3 regions of the Marinobacter nanhaiticus D15-8W genome follow, and region 3 is predicted to be linked to each of the others. Evidence: riboswitches for the same ligand, from Rfam matches in the RefSeq annotation. Region 3 holds a riboswitch; each other region holds the start of a gene.
What was found. Region 3 has a riboswitch for cobalamin ahead of RE428_RS12670 (CbtB domain-containing protein). Riboswitches for the same ligand answer to the same signal wherever they lie in the genome.
Positions count from the first base shown of each region.

Region 1 (6,381 bases), 2.1 Mb from region 3:
TTGGACTGGATCGGGCCGATGAAGTGCCATTCCAGATTGCGCAGGTCGGCCAGGGCGGCCATCTTCTCCAGCGCCTCCTGCACGTAATTTTCGCCGAACGAAAGTTGTCCTGCCGCTGCCGCCGCACGAATGTCCTCGGGTGGTTTTCGCTTGCTTACAGCCAGGAGTCGAACGCTCTCAGGAGGCCGGTTGGCGGCCTTTGTTGCTTTTTGTATGCGTCGGGTTACGCCCCCAATATTGTCTGCTATGCTGCCCATTCAGAACCTCTGGTCGAAACTTGCGCCCATTCTGGCTTGGTCTCAAAGGGGACACAAGACGGGCTCGAGTTGGAGCTGCAAAAGCGTCTCCGGAGCTGTGCGGTGAAATCGACACCGGTTAGCGTTCAGCTATCCGATACCAAAGAAACAACCAAGTTATAGCAACAACAGAACCAAGAAAAAGCCTTCCGAGGAATTCTGATGGATATAACTGAACTCCTGGCCTTCTCGGCGAAACAGGGCGCGTCGGACTTGCACCTGTCTGCCGGACTGCCACCGATGATCCGTGTCGACGGCGATGTGCGGCGGATCAACCTGCCTCCCATGGAGCACAAAGAAGTCCATTCGCTCATTTATGACATCATGAATGACAAGCAGCGGAAGGACTACGAAGAATTCCTCGAGACCGACTTCTCCTTCGAAGTGCCTGGCGTGGCCCGCTTCCGTGTCAACGCATTCAACCAGAATCGGGGCGCCGGCGCGGTGTTCCGGACTATCCCCTCCAAGGTACTGACCATGGAAGATCTGGGCATGGGCCAGGTCTTCAAGGATGTCTCTTCTGTTCCGCGTGGCCTGGTGCTCGTTACGGGACCGACCGGTTCCGGTAAGTCGACCACGCTGGCGGCGATGCTCGACTACATCAACGACAGTCGTTACGAGCATATCCTCACCATCGAGGACCCGATCGAATTCGTGCACGAATCCAAGAAGTGCCTGGTGAACCAGCGGGAAGTCCATCGCGATACCCTGGGCTTCAACGAGGCCTTGCGCTCGGCCCTGCGGGAAGACCCCGACATTATCCTGGTCGGTGAGCTTCGGGACCTGGAAACCATTCGCCTGGCGCTGACCGCTGCCGAAACCGGTCACCTGGTTTTCGGCACCCTGCATACCACCTCCGCCGCCAAGACCATCGACCGTATCGTTGACGTGTTCCCGGCGGAAGAAAAATCCATGGTCCGCTCGATGCTCTCCGAATCCCTGCAGGCGGTTATCTCCCAGACCCTGATGAAGAAGGTCGGCGGCGGCCGGGTGGCGGCTCACGAGATCATGATCGGCACTTCGGCAATCCGGAACCTGATCCGGGAAGATAAGGTCGCGCAGATGTATTCGGCGATCCAGACTGGTGGTTCAATCGGCATGCAGACCCTCGACCAATGCCTGCAGCGCATGCTGCAAAAAGGTCTGATTACCCGCGAAGCGGCACGGACCAAGGCCAAGATGCCGGACAACTTCTAAAACCGGTCCTTTCCCGGTGTTAGACGTTCAGTGTGCCTTCGGGTGCAGACGTATGAGTAACAGGTGAACTGATGGAATTTGAAAAACTGCTGCGGTTGATGGTGGAGAAAGGCGGTTCTGACCTCTTCATTACGGCCGGTGTGCCACCCAGCATGAAGGTCAACGGCAAGGTGCTCCCCGTCACGAAGAACGCGCTGACGCCGGAACAGACCCGCGAATTCGTCTACGGCGCGATGAATGACAAGCAGCGCGCCGAGTTCGACGAAACCCACGAGTGCAACTTTGCGATCAGTGCCCGGGGCATCGGCCGTTTCCGGGTTAGCGCCTTCTTCCAGCGCAATATCTGCGGCATGGTGCTGCGTCGGATCGAGGTCAAGATCCCGCAGTTGGATGACCTGTCCCTGCCGGATATCATCAAGGACTTGGCGATGACCAAGCGGGGGCTGATCATCTTCGTGGGCGCCACCGGCACCGGTAAGTCCACCTCGCTGGCGGCGATGATCGGTCACCGTAACCGCAATTCCCGCGGCCATATTATTTCTATCGAGGATCCGATCGAGTTCGTCCATCAGCATCAGGGCTGCATCGTCACCCAGCGTGAGGTGGGTATCGACACGGAAAGCTTTGAGGTGGCCCTGAAAAACACGCTACGGCAGGCGCCCGATGTGATACTGATCGGGGAGGTGCGGACCAAGCAGACCATGGAATACGCGGTGCAATTCGCCGAAACCGGTCACCTGTGTCTGGCCACCCTGCACGCCAACAACGCGAACCAGGCGCTGGATCGGATTATCCAGTTCTTCAATCCGGAACAGCATAACCAGATCTGGATGGACCTTTCCCTTAACCTTAAAGCCGTCGTGGCCCAGCAATTGGTGCCGACGCCGGATGGCAAAGGACGCCGCGCGGTCATCGAGGTATTGATCAATACCCCTCTGGCCCAGGACCTGATCCGCAAGGGTGAAGTTCACAAACTGAAGGAACTAATGTCCAAATCCACCGAAATGGGCATGCAGACCTTTGACCAGGCGCTTTACCGACTCTACGCTGAAGGTGCGATCACCTACGAAGACGCGTTGGCCCATGCGGATTCGGCCAACGACCTGCGTCTGATGATCAAGCTGGGTGCCGATGCGGCCGGTTCTGATAAGCTTTCATCCACGGTCGACAAGCTGTCGATCCAGGACGATTAGGAATAGGGGGCCGGAAAATTCGGCCCCGCTTTCCTGTTCGCCGTACGTCCTGCTCTATTGAAGGCGTGACCGGCCCGGTCACGCCTCGATACCCGGCCTTTCCACGCTCGAAAGAACGTCCAGTCTCGAAAGACTTCGCGGTTCTGGAACTTCGTCGTCTTGCAAGAGTCTGCAGTTCGGAAGAGACAGTCTCCAGATAGTCGAAAGACAAGCGATTGTAATAACTAACAATATGCAATCCAAATGGGTTGCCTTAGCATTTGAGGCCAGCGCTGGCTCGTGCGTATACTCGCGTCCCTACGACTTTAGGCGGAGATCCAATAACATGCGAAATAACAAGACCTTGTCACGTGCAATCGTCGCTTCAGCTCTCTCATCAACATTCTGTGCCCCTGCCGTCATGGCTGGTGGTTTTGCATTGAACGAACAGAGCGCCAGCGCGATGGGTGCGGCCAATGCCGGTACCGCAGCCAATCCAGAAAACGCCACAACCGTTTACTTTAACCCGGCGGGCATGAGCCAGCTGTCGGGCACCAATATCTCCTTTGGTGCGGCGGTACTGGACATCGATGCCGAGGCAAAGAAAGAGACGGCGAGTGCGAGGAACACGCTTGGGCAGCCTGTAAGCGGCTCTAATGGCGGCGACATTGCCGATCTCGCTGTTCTGCCGAACTTTTTCATGACCCATGAACTCAACGATACTGTGGATGTGGGCTTTGGCATCCATGCCCCCTACGGTTTGGCGGCAGACTACGAGAACGATTTCGTTGGCCGTTTCTTTGCCGATAAGACCGAGCTGCAAGTGATCTCGTTTAGCCCGTCCATTGCCCTGAATAATGGTGAAGGATTCTCCCTCGGCTTTGGCGTGAACGTACTTTATGCCGAAGGGCGTCTGAGCAAGTATCAGGATTACAGCGGTAACGAAGCGCAGTTGCGCCAGCTGGGCTATGCCGGCCCGGCCCTGGAGCAAGGCTATTTCGATGTCGAAGGCGATGATGTTGGCGCAACCTTCTCCTTTGGCCTGTTGTATGAGCTAACAGAACGTACGCAAATCGGCTTGTCGGGCCAGACAGGGACCGAACTGGAACTGGAGGGGGATGCCAAGCTGTCCAACTTTCCGCAAGTCTCCTTGGGAGCGGGCGGTCTTGACGTCAACGTTGCAAACGTCAGGGAGAATGCGGTTGTGCCGCTCGAGATTCCCGAGAGCCTGACCTTTGGCGTTCGCCACCAGCTCACGGATACCGTCACGCTGCTGGCAGGTGCGACGTGGGCCAAATGGAGTCGCTTCGAAGCGCTCGACGTGGAGAGTGATGAAGAAGGCGGTGCAATCTCTGCCGTTGGCGGTCCCAAATATGGCGACGAAGATATCATTGGCCATGTCTCCGAAAACTGGAAAGACACATGGCAAGTGAACGTCGGTGCCATCTGGCAGGCGACCCCGGAGTGGGCGTTCAAGGCCGGGTACGCGTATGACGAGTCGCCGGTGAACGAGAACTTCCGTACCGCGCGTATTCCATCGGATGATCGCCAGTGGCTCACCCTTGGCACCCAGTACGCCCACGCCCAGTCCGGTTGGACGGTCGATGTCGCAGCCGGTGTTCTGCTGTTCGACGACGTCGACGTCAACGAACAGGAGTATACGGTTGACGACGAGCCGGCCGAAGGCGCAGCAAGCTATTCAGCAACTTATGAGCTGAGCGCCTGGGGCGCAGCGGTACAGGTCAGCAAGGCATTCTGATACGCGAGTACCGATCGACGTGACGAACAGGCAGGCCCCCGGGCCTGCCTGTTTTTTTGGGTGCTCAAAAAAGCAGCTGGGTGCGCACTCGGTCTTGCACTCAGCTTGAATCAATGAGCGGGTACGACCATCTTGCGTCCACGGTAAGTGATCGTCCGGGTCTTACCCTCGCCTTCTGCTGCGGATGCGGGCGCAGGTGGCTCCGTCAGGGCCTGCCCACGATAGCGTTTGTCTTCCGAGCCTGGTGTGGCGTCTTCGTCAGTGAGTTCGGGGACCTGCTCGATAAGTTCTTCCCAAGTCCGGGTTAGGTGCGATGAGCGCGATTGCTTTGCATACGAGGCGAGGCGTTGTTCCAGATCTTCATCGGTCAGGTGAAGCTTAACGCCGAATTCAGCCAGTATCAGCCTACGACACTGGTGCACGAGCTTGAGTAGTCCGCGGTCCAGCAGCCAACTGCGTTCTGGTGCTAGCGTCATCATCATTTTTACCTCGGTGATTGGGCGCGCCGCGGGCGGCGGCCGGTTCCACGACATGATAGATGCCGATCAGGTTTGTTTTTTATCGGTATTGGTGTTTAAAGCGAAAAATGTGCCGGCCGGAGATGTCATAAAAGTACGTGGTTTTGCTTACCTTTCCGGAAATTGTGCACGCTATTCTGGCGCGGCGCCCTAAAAGAGGGCGGCTTCGCGTGGTGCATTCCTTGATCTTTCGCATTGACCGGGGCGACGGCTGCGCCTAAAGTGCCCGCCATATAAAATGACGCTTCTGTCATCTGAGGTTTGAGCCTCGAATAAATACGCAAGCGGTGCTCGCGCAAGCGAGTGAAACGGGAAACTGGTGAAAATCCAGTGCTGCCCCCGCAACGGTAAACAGTGAACGACGACATGATCGGCGTGTTGACGCTTCCGGAGCCATTCCGGAGTGTTCAGGCGCGCCCGCCACTGGGCTACGGCCCGGGAAGGCGTTGTCGTCCACATCGCTTAGCGATGTCATTGTGAGCCCGGAGACCGGCCGTTTGCACTTTTCCCCGTCTTTTCAGTCGGGGGCCTGACATGCGGTGTAGCGGAGGGCTTCACCGGTGGCTACCTGCCCTACGCCAGCAGCCGCTCGTCCCTCTACTCGCCCGTTCATCCGACGCTGTCTTGATGAAGGACGACATAGTGAAGAACCCAGCCCGACTTTTCCTTGGCCTGATGGCCGGCATCATTTCCTCCACGCTGTCTGCGGAGACCCTCAATCCCCTGGTTATTACCCCGACCCGTACGGCGCAGACGGTGGATGAGGCGAATGCTTCGGTGACGGTCATTAGTCGAGAGGATATTGAGCGAAGCACGGCGATGACGGTTGAACAGGTTCTACGTGCGGTGCCGGGTGTTTCGGTGACCAGCACCGGAGGTCCGGGTAAACAGTCCAGCGTTTTTATGCGGGGGTCCAATTCCGACCATGTGTTGGTATTGGTCGACGGGGTTAAAGTCGGTGGAGCTACTGCCGGCACGGCCCAGTTGGAGAATATCCCGTTGGCGTTGGTGGACCATATTGAAGTCGTCAAAGGCCCCCGTTCGAGTCTCTATGGTTCTGAGGCTATTGGCGGCGTTATCCAGATTTTTACGCGCCGTGGCACCGTCGAGCCGGAGATCATTTCCGAGGTGATTGCCGGGAACAATGGAACTTCAAGGCTTACCCAGCACTTTGGCGGCACTACAGGCAATACGGCCTACAGCCTATCGGCATCGATGTACGACACCGACGGGGTCGATTCCCAACCGGGCGGTGGGCAAAGCGACAACGATGGTTTTGAGACTAAATCGTTGGCTGCGAGCCTGGATCAGTGGGTGTCGGATAGTCTGGCGCTGGGTGTGAACTTCATGCATGCCCAGGGAAAAAACGACTACGACGGTGACGCCGCGTTCGGCGATCGATACTGGAATGAATTCGTCCAGCAGTCGGGGCGGTTCTT
Region 1 is NZ_AP028878.1:766,823-773,203, forward strand. It holds gene RE428_RS03380 (YggS family pyridoxal phosphate-dependent enzyme) at 1-257, opposite strand, end outside; gene RE428_RS03385 (type IV pilus twitching motility protein PilT) at 459-1,493, shown strand; gene RE428_RS03390 (PilT/PilU family type 4a pilus ATPase) at 1,565-2,686, shown strand; gene RE428_RS03395 (OmpP1/FadL family transporter) at 3,012-4,424, shown strand; gene RE428_RS03400 (hypothetical protein) at 4,535-4,906, opposite strand; cobalamin riboswitch at 5,211-5,454, shown strand; gene RE428_RS03405 (TonB-dependent receptor domain-containing protein) at 5,618-6,381, shown strand, end outside.
Region 1: it holds a riboswitch for cobalamin, as region 3 does, so the genes downstream of both, RE428_RS03405 (TonB-dependent receptor domain-containing protein) here and RE428_RS12670 (CbtB domain-containing protein) in region 3, are expected to answer to the same signal.

Region 2 (6,381 bases), 2.2 Mb from region 3:
GTGCGCGACCTTTTCGCGCTGCTGCAGGCGAAGCATGACGCCCGTCGTACTGTCTAGAACCTGGCTTGTTCAGGTTTCTAAAACGCCCGCAATCGCGGGCGTTTTTTTGGACTAGAGCGGATGCCGAAAACGCATGATTCGGCTGCCGTCTACCGGGTCGTCGATAATATCGGCCTGTACGCCGAAGGTGCGGCGCAGACGTTCGGTGGTAAGCACCTCCGACGGCGTTCCCAACGCTACCAGGCGCCCGCCTTCCATGGCGGCGAGCCGGTCGCAGTCCATAGCCTGGTTGAGGTCGTGCAGCGCGATCACTACCGTCATGGGCAACTGTCGGACCAGGGTCAGGATGGAGAGCTGATGGTGGACATCCAGGTGATTGGTGGGCTCGTCCAGCAGCAGGATTTTCGGTTGCTGGGCCAGGGCCCGGGCGATATGCACCCGTTGGCGTTCTCCGCCGGACAGGGTATGCCACAGCCGGTCGGCGAAGTGGAGCATGTCCACATCGGTCAGGGCCTGGGAGACGATCGATTCATCGCGATCCGACCACTGGCGTAGCGCGGACAGGAAGGGGGTGCGTCCCAACTCCACAGCCTGGCGCACGGTCAGTCGTTCGGTGGTTTCCGCCTGTTGCTCGACCAGGGCGATGGACTGGGCAATCTCGCGCTGGTGCATACCGATGAGCGATCGATCATTGAGCAGCACGCGGCCCTGCCTGGGTTTACGCAATCCGGCCAGCAACCTCAGCAGGGTGGTCTTGCCCGATCCGTTGGGGCCGATCAGGCCAAAGGTTTCCCCCGGTTCGATTGCCAGGCTGACGTCCGCCAGGAGTTTTCGGCCGTGGACGCTCCAATGCAGATGTTCGCCGACCAGTTTCATCGTGCCCCCGTACCGCGAATCAGGATCAGCGCGAAGGCCGGTGCGCCGATTAACGAGGTGATCACACCGATAGGCAGAACCTGACCGGGCACGAGGATACGCGAGAGGATGTCCGAGCCGATCAGGAACACCGCGCCCGCCAGGGCCGAGGCGGGTACCAGCCGGGCATGGCGGCTGCCGACGATAAAGCGCATGGCGTGGGGGATCACCAGTCCGACAAAGCCGATAGCACCTACCATCGACACCATGACGGCCGTGACCAGTGCCGTCGTCGCAATCAGGATGCCCCGGACCGGCCGCACCGCGATACCCAGGGACGCTGCGCTGTCGGCGCCAAAGGTGAACGCGTCCAGCGCGCGCATGTGCCATAGGCAGACCAGCAGGCCGCCCACAGCCGCTGGAACCGCAAGTACGACATCCTCCCAACGTACGCCGGAGAGATTCCCGAGCAGCCAGAACATAATGCCTCGTGCCTGCTCGGCATTGGCCGATTTGGCAATGATGAAGGCGGTCAGGGCATTGAACAGTTGCGAGCCGGCAATACCGGAGAGGATGATGGCCCCGGCCGCCTGCAGTCCCCGACCGCCACCTGCACCCCCGGTAGCGGCGTGGGCGAGCATGACCACCAGACCGAACGCCAGCGTCGCGCCGGCGAAGGCGCCCATCGACAGGGTGATCGCCCCGGCGCCGATGCCCGCCACCGTCACCGCAACGGCGCCCGTGGAAGCGCCGGCGGAAATACCCATCAGGAACGGCTCGGCCAGGGGGTTACGTAGCAGCGCCTGGAGTACCACGCCGGCGAGGGCCAGCCCGGCGCCGCAGGAGGCCGCCACGATGGCCCGACTGAGCCGGTAGCTCCAGACGATCCCCTCGTCGATACGATCCACCGGATACCCCGCACCCCAGAGCCGGTTGGCCAGCACCTTGAGCACGGTCTCGACGGGAATCCGCGTCTCGCCGATGGCCGTCCCCGCGATGAGGGCGCTAAGCAGCACCAGCGGCGTCAACCAGAGCCAGCGTAGCCTGGGGCTTGTCACGGCTTGCAGGACCAGCGCGGATTGCATCAGTCGAAGGACATCTCGCCAAGGGTCTCGGACAGTTCCTCAAGGCCGAAGATAGTACGCATGGTGGCGCTCATGGCGTGGGCGTCCATCTGCACGATACGGCCTTCCTGTACCGCGGTCATCTGGCTGGTCACTGGATCCTTGCGAAGGAACGCCAGCTTCTTCTCCACGTCGTCCGCTGGGAAGCGGCGGCGGTCCATACGAGCCACTACAATCACGTCCGGGTCCGCCTTGGCGATGGATTCCCAGCCAACGGTGGGCCATTCCTCGTTCGATTCGATCACGTTCTCGATGCCCAGCTTGTCCATCATGTAGCCTGGTGCGCCCAGGCGGCCGGCCACATAGGGATCGATTTCCAGATCGGCGGATGAGAACCAGAACACCGCTGACAGGTCGTCCGGAAGGTCGAGACTCTCGGCACGCTCGACAGCATCTGCTTCACGCGCCTTGAGGCTGTCGACCAGGTCTGCCCCGGCATTCTTTACATCATAGATGGCGGCCAGCTCGGTGATTCCCTTATAGATAGAGTCTGTAGAGAACGCGGTGACGCGGGTGCCGTCGCCGCCCGTGGAATTGTCCTTCGTGTCGCAGTCCGCCGGCATGATGTAGGTGGGAATACCCAGCTCGTGGAACTGGCCACGGGTCGCGACGCTACCAGTGGCGCCCACATGCCATTCATACTGCACGGCCACAAGGTCGGGCTTCTTGTTAACCACCGCTTCGAAGCTCGGGTCGTTGTCGGCGATCCGCTCGATGCCGGCATTGAGCGCCTTGAATTCGGGCAATGTCGGGTTGAACCATACGGAAGTACCGGAGACGGTCTCGCCTACGCCGAGGGAATAGATGATCTCGGTAGCGGACTGGCCTATCGTCACGGTGTTGTCCGGGGCGGCATCGAAGCTGACGTCTAGCCCGCAGTTCCTAATCGTCAGCGGGTAGTCTGTCGTCTCTGCTGCTACGAGTAAGGCGGGAAGTGCAGCTAGCGCAAATGCCAGCAAGCGTATGGGAGCCGTCGTGGGGGTATTTCCCACGGACTCCCGTTTGAATAACCGGGCCCGGGAGTGATGTTTATCACTGTGTCTGGAGCTGCAAAACATGGTTCAACCTCCTTGCATCGCTTCTGCGCGCGTCGACTATAAGTAAAATGTTATAACATAACAATAAGCGATCGCGACGGACGGAGAGAGGGTTCGGGAGGTTGTCTGCTGAACAGTACGGATGGGACTGTTTCCTTCCTTTCCCCGGGTCACCCCGCCCGGTGTCGTGAATGGGATTGTCGGCAGGTCTCCTGACTGACGGGTCGTCGCTCGCCCGGCCTTCCCGGGATAACATCCCAGTGGCGCGGAGGGCGTGGCTCACCGTCTACAGTTGCGGGGGCAGTTTCGGTTCGCAGCCAAGCTGCGGCGAATTCCCTATTAATTCCCGAAGGAAACCGACCGGGCGAGCATATACAGCTTCCCGGGATCGGGCAAGCTATGGGCTTAAGTGGCTCATTCACCGCAGCCGATGGCGACGTAACTGATGGTGGTATAGGTGTTTTCGTTGGGCGCCGGAGCCCCCACAATGGTCGCCATGGGACGTATGCCAGCCCATGTTCTAGACTGCAAAAAGACGCGGCTGCCTTTCCCGTTGTTCCGCGCCTGGAGGTTCCAGCTTTTATGATCGGTTTGATCCAGAGAGTCCTGATCGACCTCGTCCGTCAGCATGGTGGCGACGACGCGGTCTGTACCTTCCGTCTGCGAACGGAGTCCGCCGGTGACTGATTCGGAAAAGCGTCTGCGGCGAGAGATCAATGAGATCGCCGACCAGCTCTGCCAGGCGATCGACGGCCGTTTCGACTTCCAGGTCAATGCCGAATCTGACGACATGGATGTGCAGAAGCTGTCGGTGCTCGCGAACTTAGTACTCGAGTCCGTGCGGCGAAATATCGAGGAGCTGGAACAGGTCAAGACCGAGCTGGAAGAGCGGGTGGCGGAGCGGACGCGCCGTCTCGACCTGGTGATCGACGGTACCAATGACGGCGTCTGGGAATGGGATCCTGCGTCAGATCGACTCCAGGTGTCCCAACGCTGGCTTGATATGATTGGACGTTCGGCGCTGGAAAGGACATTGCGGCTGGATGACTGGCTGACGATGCTGTTTCCGCCGGATCGGGAGGGTTTCCGGCGCCAACTGGAAGACCACCTCGAGGGAAAGATCGATCGCTTCCGGGCGGAGTGCCGGGTATCCGATGGCGCGGGAGGCTATCGCTGGGTCGTCGCACGGGGGATCTGCGATCATGATCCGGAGACGGGCCATGTGCGTCTGGTCTCCGGCACCCAGGCGGATGTCACTCACCAACGTTTCGTGAACCCGGTGACCGGGTTGCCCAACGCGCGCTACCTCGAACTGGTCCTCAGTGAACGGCTGGAAGGGGCGCCGGTGGAGCCGATCAATCTGGTCGTTGTTTCCATGCCGAATGTAACCATGATCGGCGAGACCCTGAGCACTCACGAGACGTCATTGTTGTCACAGCAACTCCGTGAGCGGGTGGAAGCCTGCATTCATCCCGGGGAGCTGATGGCCAGTCTGGCGGATACCACACTCGCGATCCTGATCGACGCCCACGATCCCAAAGCGATTCACGCCCGCGCACGGGAAATCCAGAGTCAGTTCGACAGGATGTTCGAGATCGACGGCCGTAGCCTCTGGATCTCGGCGGTAGTGGGTGCCATTCCGGTTAACGAGACTGGCCTGGGTTCCGCCGAGGCCGTGCTTCAGGCGGCCCGAATGCTGATCCGCAAGGCACGCCAGCGCGGCAGTGGCAGTTATCTTGTCTACCAGCGGGAGATGCGGGAAGAAAACCTGAGCCGCCTGGAGACCGAGCAGCTATTGCGCAGCGCCTTGCGCGAGGGTTGGGTTGAGCCCTTCCTGCAACCGCTGGTGGACTTGCACCAAGGTTGCGTGACGGGTTTCGAGGTGCTCGCCAGGATACGTCACCCCCAACAGGGGCTGATATCCCCGGCCCTGTTTATTCCGGTGGCTGAGGAGACCGGCCTGATCCGCGAACTCAGCACACGCATTCTCGAGCTCACGATACCCCTGTTCCACGATCCGGGCCTGGTGGAGCGTTTCGGGCCTGACTTCACCTTGAGCATCAACCTGTCGCCGGTTCAACTGCATGATCCCAAGTTGGCCGTGGACCTGTTGCAGCGCCTGGAACAGGCCAACGTACCGCCGCAGCGCCTGAAGATCGAGTTGACCGAAACCGCGGTCATGGCCGATTCCCGGGTGGCGGTCAATCTCATGACGGAATTGCGTGAGCGGGGTGTCGCCGTGGCCCTGGACGACTTCGGGGCCGGCTATTCCTCGCTGGGCTATATTCGCAGCTTGCCCCTGGACCAGCTCAAAATCGACCGTTCACTCGTGTCCGGTGTGGATACTGATGGGGAGAAGCGGGTCATTCTTGAAATGATCATTACCCTTTGCGAACGGCTGGATCTGGTCGTGGTGGTGGAGGGCATCGAAAACGAACTGGAACTGAGTTGCCTGCTGGGTATGGGCGCCGTCGTCGGACAGGGCTTCCTGTTCAGCCGGCCGCTGCCTGTTGCGGAACTGTTGCAGAAGGTACCCCACCATGGGCTGCTGCAGGCTGCGCAATAGGCCTGGCCAGTGCGCCGCGGAGACTGGACAATATGCGCTGAATCCTCTGCCCGCTGAATGCCCTACCCGCAAGGAGCCCGCCATGGCTAGCCGTGTCGAAATCCATTACTGCACCCAGTGCCGTTGGCTGCTCCGCTCGGCCTGGATGGCGCAGGAGCTGTTGACCACCTTCGAGGACGAAATCGGCGAACTGACGTTGAGGCCGGGGACCGGCGGTATCTTCGAAGTCCACGCCGACGGCCGGCGGGTCTGGTCGCGCAAGGAGCAAGGGCGCTTTCCGGATATTACCGAGCTGAAACAGGTCGTGCGGGATGTGATTGCGCCGGATCGTAGCCTGGGCCATATCGACCGCGCCAGCCGCTCCGAAAATAGTGGTGGCAGGGAAAAGAAGGACCGGTCGGAGTAATCGCGACGTTGAAGACGACTGAATCCATGACCCAGCCCACTGATGGCTTCCTGCGCTGGAAGGCCTTGGACCAATGGCTCGCGGTCCACGGTGACATCTGGCGTCCGGCGCCGTTCGCCTCGCCGGAGCCCGCATGGGCCGCACGCTACCCCGAAATGGCCGATTTCCTGATGGCACTCGACGACGAGGCTGTCGCCCGATTCGAGTCGAACTCGATGGCACTGGTGAATGAACTGGCGCGCTGGCTACCTGACCTGGCTGTCCGTGATGATCTCGTGGACCTGCCGTCGTTGGGTGGCGAGCCACACCCGCTCCCTGAAACCAGAGCGGTGGATATGCCCGGGCGCAAACGGGAACAGGCGGGAGCTTTTGCCTCCGCCATCCGGCCACTGA
Region 2 is NZ_AP028878.1:5,083,316-5,089,696, reverse strand. It holds gene RE428_RS22925 (ExeM/NucH family extracellular endonuclease) at 1-57, shown strand, start outside; gene RE428_RS22920 (ABC transporter ATP-binding protein) at 112-876, opposite strand; gene RE428_RS22915 (FecCD family ABC transporter permease) at 873-1,940, opposite strand; gene RE428_RS22910 (ABC transporter substrate-binding protein) at 1,940-2,971, opposite strand; cobalamin riboswitch at 3,202-3,392, opposite strand; gene RE428_RS22905 (putative bifunctional diguanylate cyclase/phosphodiesterase) at 3,696-5,582, shown strand; gene RE428_RS22900 (Rdx family protein) at 5,665-5,988, shown strand; gene RE428_RS22895 (methyltransferase) at 6,015-6,381, shown strand, end outside.
Region 2: it holds a riboswitch for cobalamin, as region 3 does, so the genes downstream of both, RE428_RS22910 (ABC transporter substrate-binding protein) here and RE428_RS12670 (CbtB domain-containing protein) in region 3, are expected to answer to the same signal.

Region 3 (6,381 bases):
AGTGCTGGCGGCGACAGGGCGGGCAGTGGGAGAGTCCCAATGCAGGCCCGGTGATGGCCTCAGGTGCCGGAGCACTCGGTGTATCCCTGGGCGGCCCGGCGCCCTACAGCGAAGGTATGCGCGAGCGCCCGGTCCTGGGTGGAGGTCCCGAACCGACCGCCGATACCATCGAAGCCGCGATCGCGTTGGTCTACAGAGGCGTCGCCCTTTGGGTGGCGGTCCTCTTCGCCATCGCCTTGCTGGACCTGACCTAGGAGAAACCATGGACTCTCGGGAACCACTTCATCACGGTGGCCGGTTGGGCGAAGCGGCCCGTCGCTGGGGTATACCGCGTGAGCAGTGGCTCGACCTGTCTACGGGCATCAATCCTTATTCTTGGCCAGTCCCGGTGATTCCGGGGGCTGTCTGGCAGCGACTACCGGAGGACGACGATGGTCTTGCCGACATCCTGCGTTCCTGGAGCGGAGCACCGCAGGCCGCAAGCTGTCTGCCGGTGCCAGGTAGCCAGTCGGTCATCCAGACGTTGCCACGTTTGCGCGAGCCCTGCCGGGTAGGCGTTCCTGTCCCCGGATACGAGGAGCATGCCCGCTGCTGGGCCCAATCCGGGCACACGATTGTCCCGGTTGACCCTTCACGCGCTGACGATGATGAGCAGTGGCTCGATGAACTCGACGTTCTGGTCTGGATCAACCCTAATAACCCTACCGGCGACCGGCGGAACCGCTCTCAGCTCCTGCATTGGCATGATCGGCTATGCGAACGGGGTGGTTGGCTGGTGATCGATGAGGCCTTCCTCCTCCCCGACGAATTCTCGGACAGCCTGGCGTCTGCCGCCGACAGGGAAGGACTGGTGGTGCTCAAGTCCCTGGGAAAATTCTTTGGGCTCGCGGGTCTGCGGGCCGGTGCCGTATTCGGTGATCGGCATATTGTGAGCGCACTCGAAGCCCACCTGGGCCCCTGGTCACTCAGCCACCCTGCGCGGTTTGTGATGGCGAAGGTGCTTGAAGATCGCGTTTGGCCGGCAGAGATGCAAGTTCGGCTTCGTGACCATTCCGGAAGGCTGGATAGCCTGCTTAAGTCGGCTGGACTCCCACTCTCGGCGGGCACGGCATTATTTCGGTACGTTGATGTCGCCAATGCGCACGCGATTGCAGACGGATTGGCAGAGCAGGGCATCCTTGTCCGTCGTTTCGACAACCCTGCTGCGCTACGTTTCGGGCTGCCCGGCGCAGAACGCGACTGGGCGCGTCTTGAAAGCGCGTTGGCCTCGCTCCTGGGAAGCGCCGGATAACCATTTAATATAAGGTTCATCACGCTTTAGTGAGATTCCGTGTAATCGGACGCCTTCGGGGAACGGCAGCCCGTCGGGCTGCTCCGAAGCTGAAGCGTCGGCCACATTTCCCAGATAACTCGAGCATGTAGCAGATGCTTCAGCTTCTGAGGCGCCGAAGGTGCCCATGGTCTTACGACTCGTGTGGAGGACCCCTGTCACGCCAATCCGCGATGAACCAATAGAATAGAAAAGGGGACGAAACCAAAGACATGACGACCTTGATGATCCAGGGCACCACCTCCGACGCGGGCAAAAGCACCGTGGTCGCCGCATTGTGCCGCTGGCTGGCTCGGCAGGGCGTATCGGTCGCGCCGTTCAAACCCCAGAACATGGCCCTGAACAGCGCGGTCACCATAGACGGTGGCGAAATCGGCCGGTCAACCGCCCTGCAGGCGCTGGCCTGTGGCCTAGAGCCCCACAGCGACATGAACCCCGTGCTGCTAAAGCCCCAGAGCGACCGGGGCGCCCAGGTCATCCTTCGCGGACAGGTACACGGCAATATGGATGCCTTGGATTACCATGGCTTCAAGGCCGAGGCGGCCAAGTCGGTGATGGCCGCGTGGCGGGCCCTCGACGAGCGATACGATGTCATTATCGCCGAAGGCGCCGGCAGTCCCGCCGAGATCAATCTTCGCGCCAATGATATCGCCAATATGGGCTTTGCGGAGGCTGCCGACTGTCCAGTATTGCTTGTCGGCGACATCGACCGCGGTGGCGTGTTCGCCCAGTTGGTGGGGACGTTGGAACTGGTTTCGCCCGCCGAGCGCGATCGCATCGTGGGTTTCGTGATCAACCGTTTTCGGGGAGACCCGGCACTATTGGAATCCGGACTGCGCTGGCTTGAAAAACGCACGGGCAAGCCGGTCGTGGGCGTTCTGTCCTACCTCAATGGACTCTTGCTCGACGCCGAGGATAGCGTCGGACTCGATGGTGTTGGCGGAAAGGACGGCCTCAAGATCGTCGTCCCGCGCCTGCCGCGTATCAGTAACCACAATGACTTTGATCCACTTCGTTTACATCCGGGTGTAGAGCTTAGCTTCGTCGGCGAAGAGCGTGCGATTCCGCCAGCAGACGTGATTATTCTCCCCGGCAGCAAAAACACCCGGCACGACCTCGATTGGCTCAAGGCACAAGGCTGGGTCGAGGCGATCCAGCGGCACCTACGCTATGGCGGCCATGTGTTCGGCATTTGCGGCGGTTTCCAGATGCTTGGGGAGACCGTTGCCGACCCGGATGGCCTTGAAAGTATGGCGGGTGAGACCGAAGGGTTAAGGCTGTTGCCGATGCACACGCGTATGGTTGCAGGCAAGCAGCTGCGGGATGTGTCGGGCGTACTTCGCCTGGGCGGACGGGAAGCCCGGCTGAAGGGCTACGAGATGCATAATGGCGTGACCACCGGCGCGGCGTTACAGGCTCCCTTAATCGATCTCGATGGCCGGCCGGATGGCGCCATCAGCCGGGACGGGCAGGTCACGGGCACCTACGTCCACGGCATCTTTGATCGTCCAGGCGTCTGCGACACGCTGCTTTCCGCCTGGGGACACCTGGGCGAGCATCAAGCTGTCGATTACCAGCAACACCGGCTGACTCAACTGGACCGCCTCGCAGACCATCTCGAGCAGGAACTGGACACCGGCTGGCTCAGGAAACAACTGGGATTGGGGAGTAAGACAAGCGCATGAGCATAGACAACCAGAACGCCTTCCCGGAACAGGAGAAGCGTGGCCTCTACCGAGCCATTCAGGAACGCCGGGACGTGCGCTCACAGTTCCTGCCGGACCCGATTCCCGACGAGATCCTGGTGCGCCTACTTGAGGCGGCCCATCACGCGCCGTCGGTGGGCTTCATGCAGCCCTGGGATTTCCTGGTAATCGATAGCGTTGAAGTGCGGCAGGAAGTCCTCGACATCTTCGAACGTGAAAACGAGCGCGCTGCGGAAAATTATGCCGGTGATCGCGCCCAAGCCTATCGTAGCCTGAAGCTCCAGGGCATCCTCGAGAGTCCGATGAACCTGTGCATCACCTGTGACCGTAGTCGCGGCGGCCCGAATGTGCTTGGACGCAATACGATCGTCGAGACCGACCTTTTCAGTACCTGCCTGGCAGTCCAGAACCTCTGGCTGGCGGCGAGGGCAGAAGGTATCGGCGTCGGTTGGGTCAGCATCCTCGATCAGCAGGAACTGGCCCAGGTGCTGAAGTTGCCCGAGGACGTGTACCCCTTGGCCTATCTTTGTCTCGGCTATGTGAGCGAATTCCTCGATCAGCCCGAATTGCAGGCCAAGGGATGGCGCAGTCGCTTATCTCTTGAAGAGCTCGTCCACCGCAACCGCTGGGGTGCCGGCCTTGCGCCCGGCGACGAACTCATTTCACTTCTCCAGCGACGCTGACAGCGTTGCTACCATCCGATCAATGGATTAGGATGATCGCTCTACGGACAGGTGCCCCTGATCTTCAGGGGATAATCGGGAAGTATGGTGCGGCCGCTCAGGCCAATTCCATCGCTGCCCCCGCATCGGTAATAAAGGCGTAGTCTGCAAATACCACTGGCGCGAGCCGGGAAGGTGCAGACGATGACTGCCTCCAGGCTGTCCCCTTTGAGCCCGAAGACCGGCCTGTTATGTCGTGTTTTCCATTGTGGTGCGGCGGGCACCGGGGAGTTACATCATGTCTGCTATTAGCTCATCTTCCAGTGACCGGGCAACCGGTTCTTCCATCAAGGTTTCCTCTCTCGGCCAGAAAGCCGGGGTCCTGCTGTTCGGTATCGTCGTCCTGTTTGCGGTTGGCTTCCTCCCCATGAGCGAAGCGCATAACGCAGCGCACGACACGCGTCACAGCTTCGTGTTTCCCTGCCACTGAATTTGTCTGCCTAGTCAGTCTCAGCGGTCTGTTCGGTATTCGAGAGCCATACCGACGGATAACTGAACGTTTTTGCTACGACAAATCCGTCCCTGGAGGGAAACTGATGTTCCGTTCTCTGATTCTTAGTGCCTGCCTGATTGGCGTCGTTCTCGGTCTGCTCGTTACCGCCGTGCAGGCTGTCGGCGTCACGCCCATTCTGCTGAACGCCGAACAGTTCGAGGGGGCCGGCGAGCCGGCTGCACACGAACATAGCGGTGGTGAACAAGCAGCTCACCATCACCATGAGGAAGCGGCGGGTGGGCATCACCATGGCGACGACGCATGGGCACCTGAAGATGGCGCCGAGCGTACGTTCTACACCACCGTTTCCAATATCTTTGCCGGCATCGGTTTTTCCGCTGTCCTGCTGGTCGTGATGAGCCAATTGCGTGAGCGCGGAAAAATGATGTTGTCGCCCTCCCGGGGGTTGCTGATCGGAGCGCTGGGCTTCCTCGCGGTTTTCGTAGCGCCGTCGCTTGGCCTGCCACCGGAGGTCCCCGGCTCGGCTGCTGCGCCCCTTGAAGCGCGGCAGCTCTGGTGGGTCTTTACCGTACTAATGGTCGTCGCCGGTCTGGGGCTGGTAGGGCTGGCTCGCGGCTGGATGAAGCTGGCGGGCATTCCGCTGCTGGCCATTCCCTATCTCTTCGTGCCAGCCCATGAGGGCCCGCTGTTCTCACATCCTGACCCGCAAGCGGTGGCGGCGCTGACCGAACTGCACCAGCAGTTCATCTGGGCCACGGGTGTGACCAATCTGGTCTTCTGGTTGCTGGCCGGAGTTCTCAGCGCCATTGCCTTGAAACGCCTCTACAAAGCGTCAGCCGATCAATATGACGAAGCTACTGCCTGAGTTTCCGTTTTCGGCCATCGTCGGCCAGGACGCGCTCAAGACCGCCTTGCTCCTGAACGCCATTAATCCCCGGATTGGTGGCGTCCTGATATCCGGCCCCCGTGGGAGCGCGAAGTCCACGCTCGCCCGCGGTCTGGCCGACGTACTGCCCCCAGGCGACGATGGACAGCACCCACCGTTTATCAACATGCCGCTTGGTACGAGCGAAGATCGTCTTGTCGGCAGCCTCGACCTGCAACAGGTCCTTTCTGAGCAGGATGTTGCCTTCCAGCCGGGCCTTTTGGCCAAAGCCGATGGCGGCGTGCTCTACGTCGATGAGGTCAACCTGCTGCCCGATACCCTGGTGGACTTGCTGCTCGACGCCGCCGCACGCGGTATCAATGTCGTCGAACGGGACGGTCTGAGCCATTCCCACCCAGCGCGATTCAGCCTGATCGGCACGATGAATCCGGACGAGGGCGAGCTGCGCCCGCAATTGCTGGATCGCTTCGGCCTGTGTGTCGAACTGGAGAAGACGCTTCCGGCAGCACAACGCATCGCGGTGGTGCAGCAGCGGGAAGCATTCGAGCGCGATCCGGAGGGTTTCGCTGCCGATTACGCCGATCGGCAGCACGCGGTTACCGAGCGGATCCGCGCAGCCACGGACAGATTATCTTCGGTGGTCGCCGAACCCTGGGTTTACGAGCACATCGCTTCTCGCTGTGAAGCGGCCCAGGTGGAAGGTTTGCGGGCGGATGTAACCTGGCATCGCGCCGCCCAGGCGCATGCTGCCTGGCGCTGCGACAACGCCATCGAGCGGGAAGACCTGGACGCGGTGGAAGAATGGGTATTGGCCCATCGACGCAACACCCCAGAGGAGGCGCCGGGCAATCCGCCTCCACCTCCTCGGAGCGACCCTTCTTCACGGAATGGGAACCCGTCATCCGACACTGGCAATGCGCCACCTGAATCTGAGCAAGGGCAGTGGGGCGCTATGCCGCCTGTCAACGAGCGAACCCAGGCTGTGCCCTTTGTTCCTAATGAAGCGTCGTCCCGGCTACAAAAGCACGCATCGAAAACCACGGCCGACCGGTCTGGGAACACGAGAAAGGGGCGGCAGCTGGGGCGCCGGAGCCCGGCGGATATGTCCCGCAAGCCGGACTGGTTTGCCACGCTGGTAGCGAATCGCGGCCAGTGGCCGCTTGAGCAGCTGAAATTCCAGAGAAACCGTGCGGGCCAACCCATCGTGCATCTGGTTTTGCTGGACACTTCCGGCTCCACCTTGGGCCGGCGTCTGTTCGGGCGTGCCAAAGGTCTTGTCCAGT
Region 3 is NZ_AP028878.1:2,835,538-2,841,918, reverse strand. It holds gene cbiB (adenosylcobinamide-phosphate synthase CbiB) at 1-254, shown strand, start outside; gene cobD (threonine-phosphate decarboxylase CobD) at 263-1,291, shown strand; gene RE428_RS12680 (cobyric acid synthase) at 1,543-3,015, shown strand; gene bluB (5,6-dimethylbenzimidazole synthase) at 3,012-3,719, shown strand; cobalamin riboswitch at 3,753-3,962, shown strand; gene RE428_RS12670 (CbtB domain-containing protein) at 3,997-4,188, shown strand; gene RE428_RS12665 (CbtA family protein) at 4,295-5,077, shown strand; gene RE428_RS24490 (AAA family ATPase) at 5,058-6,381, shown strand, end outside.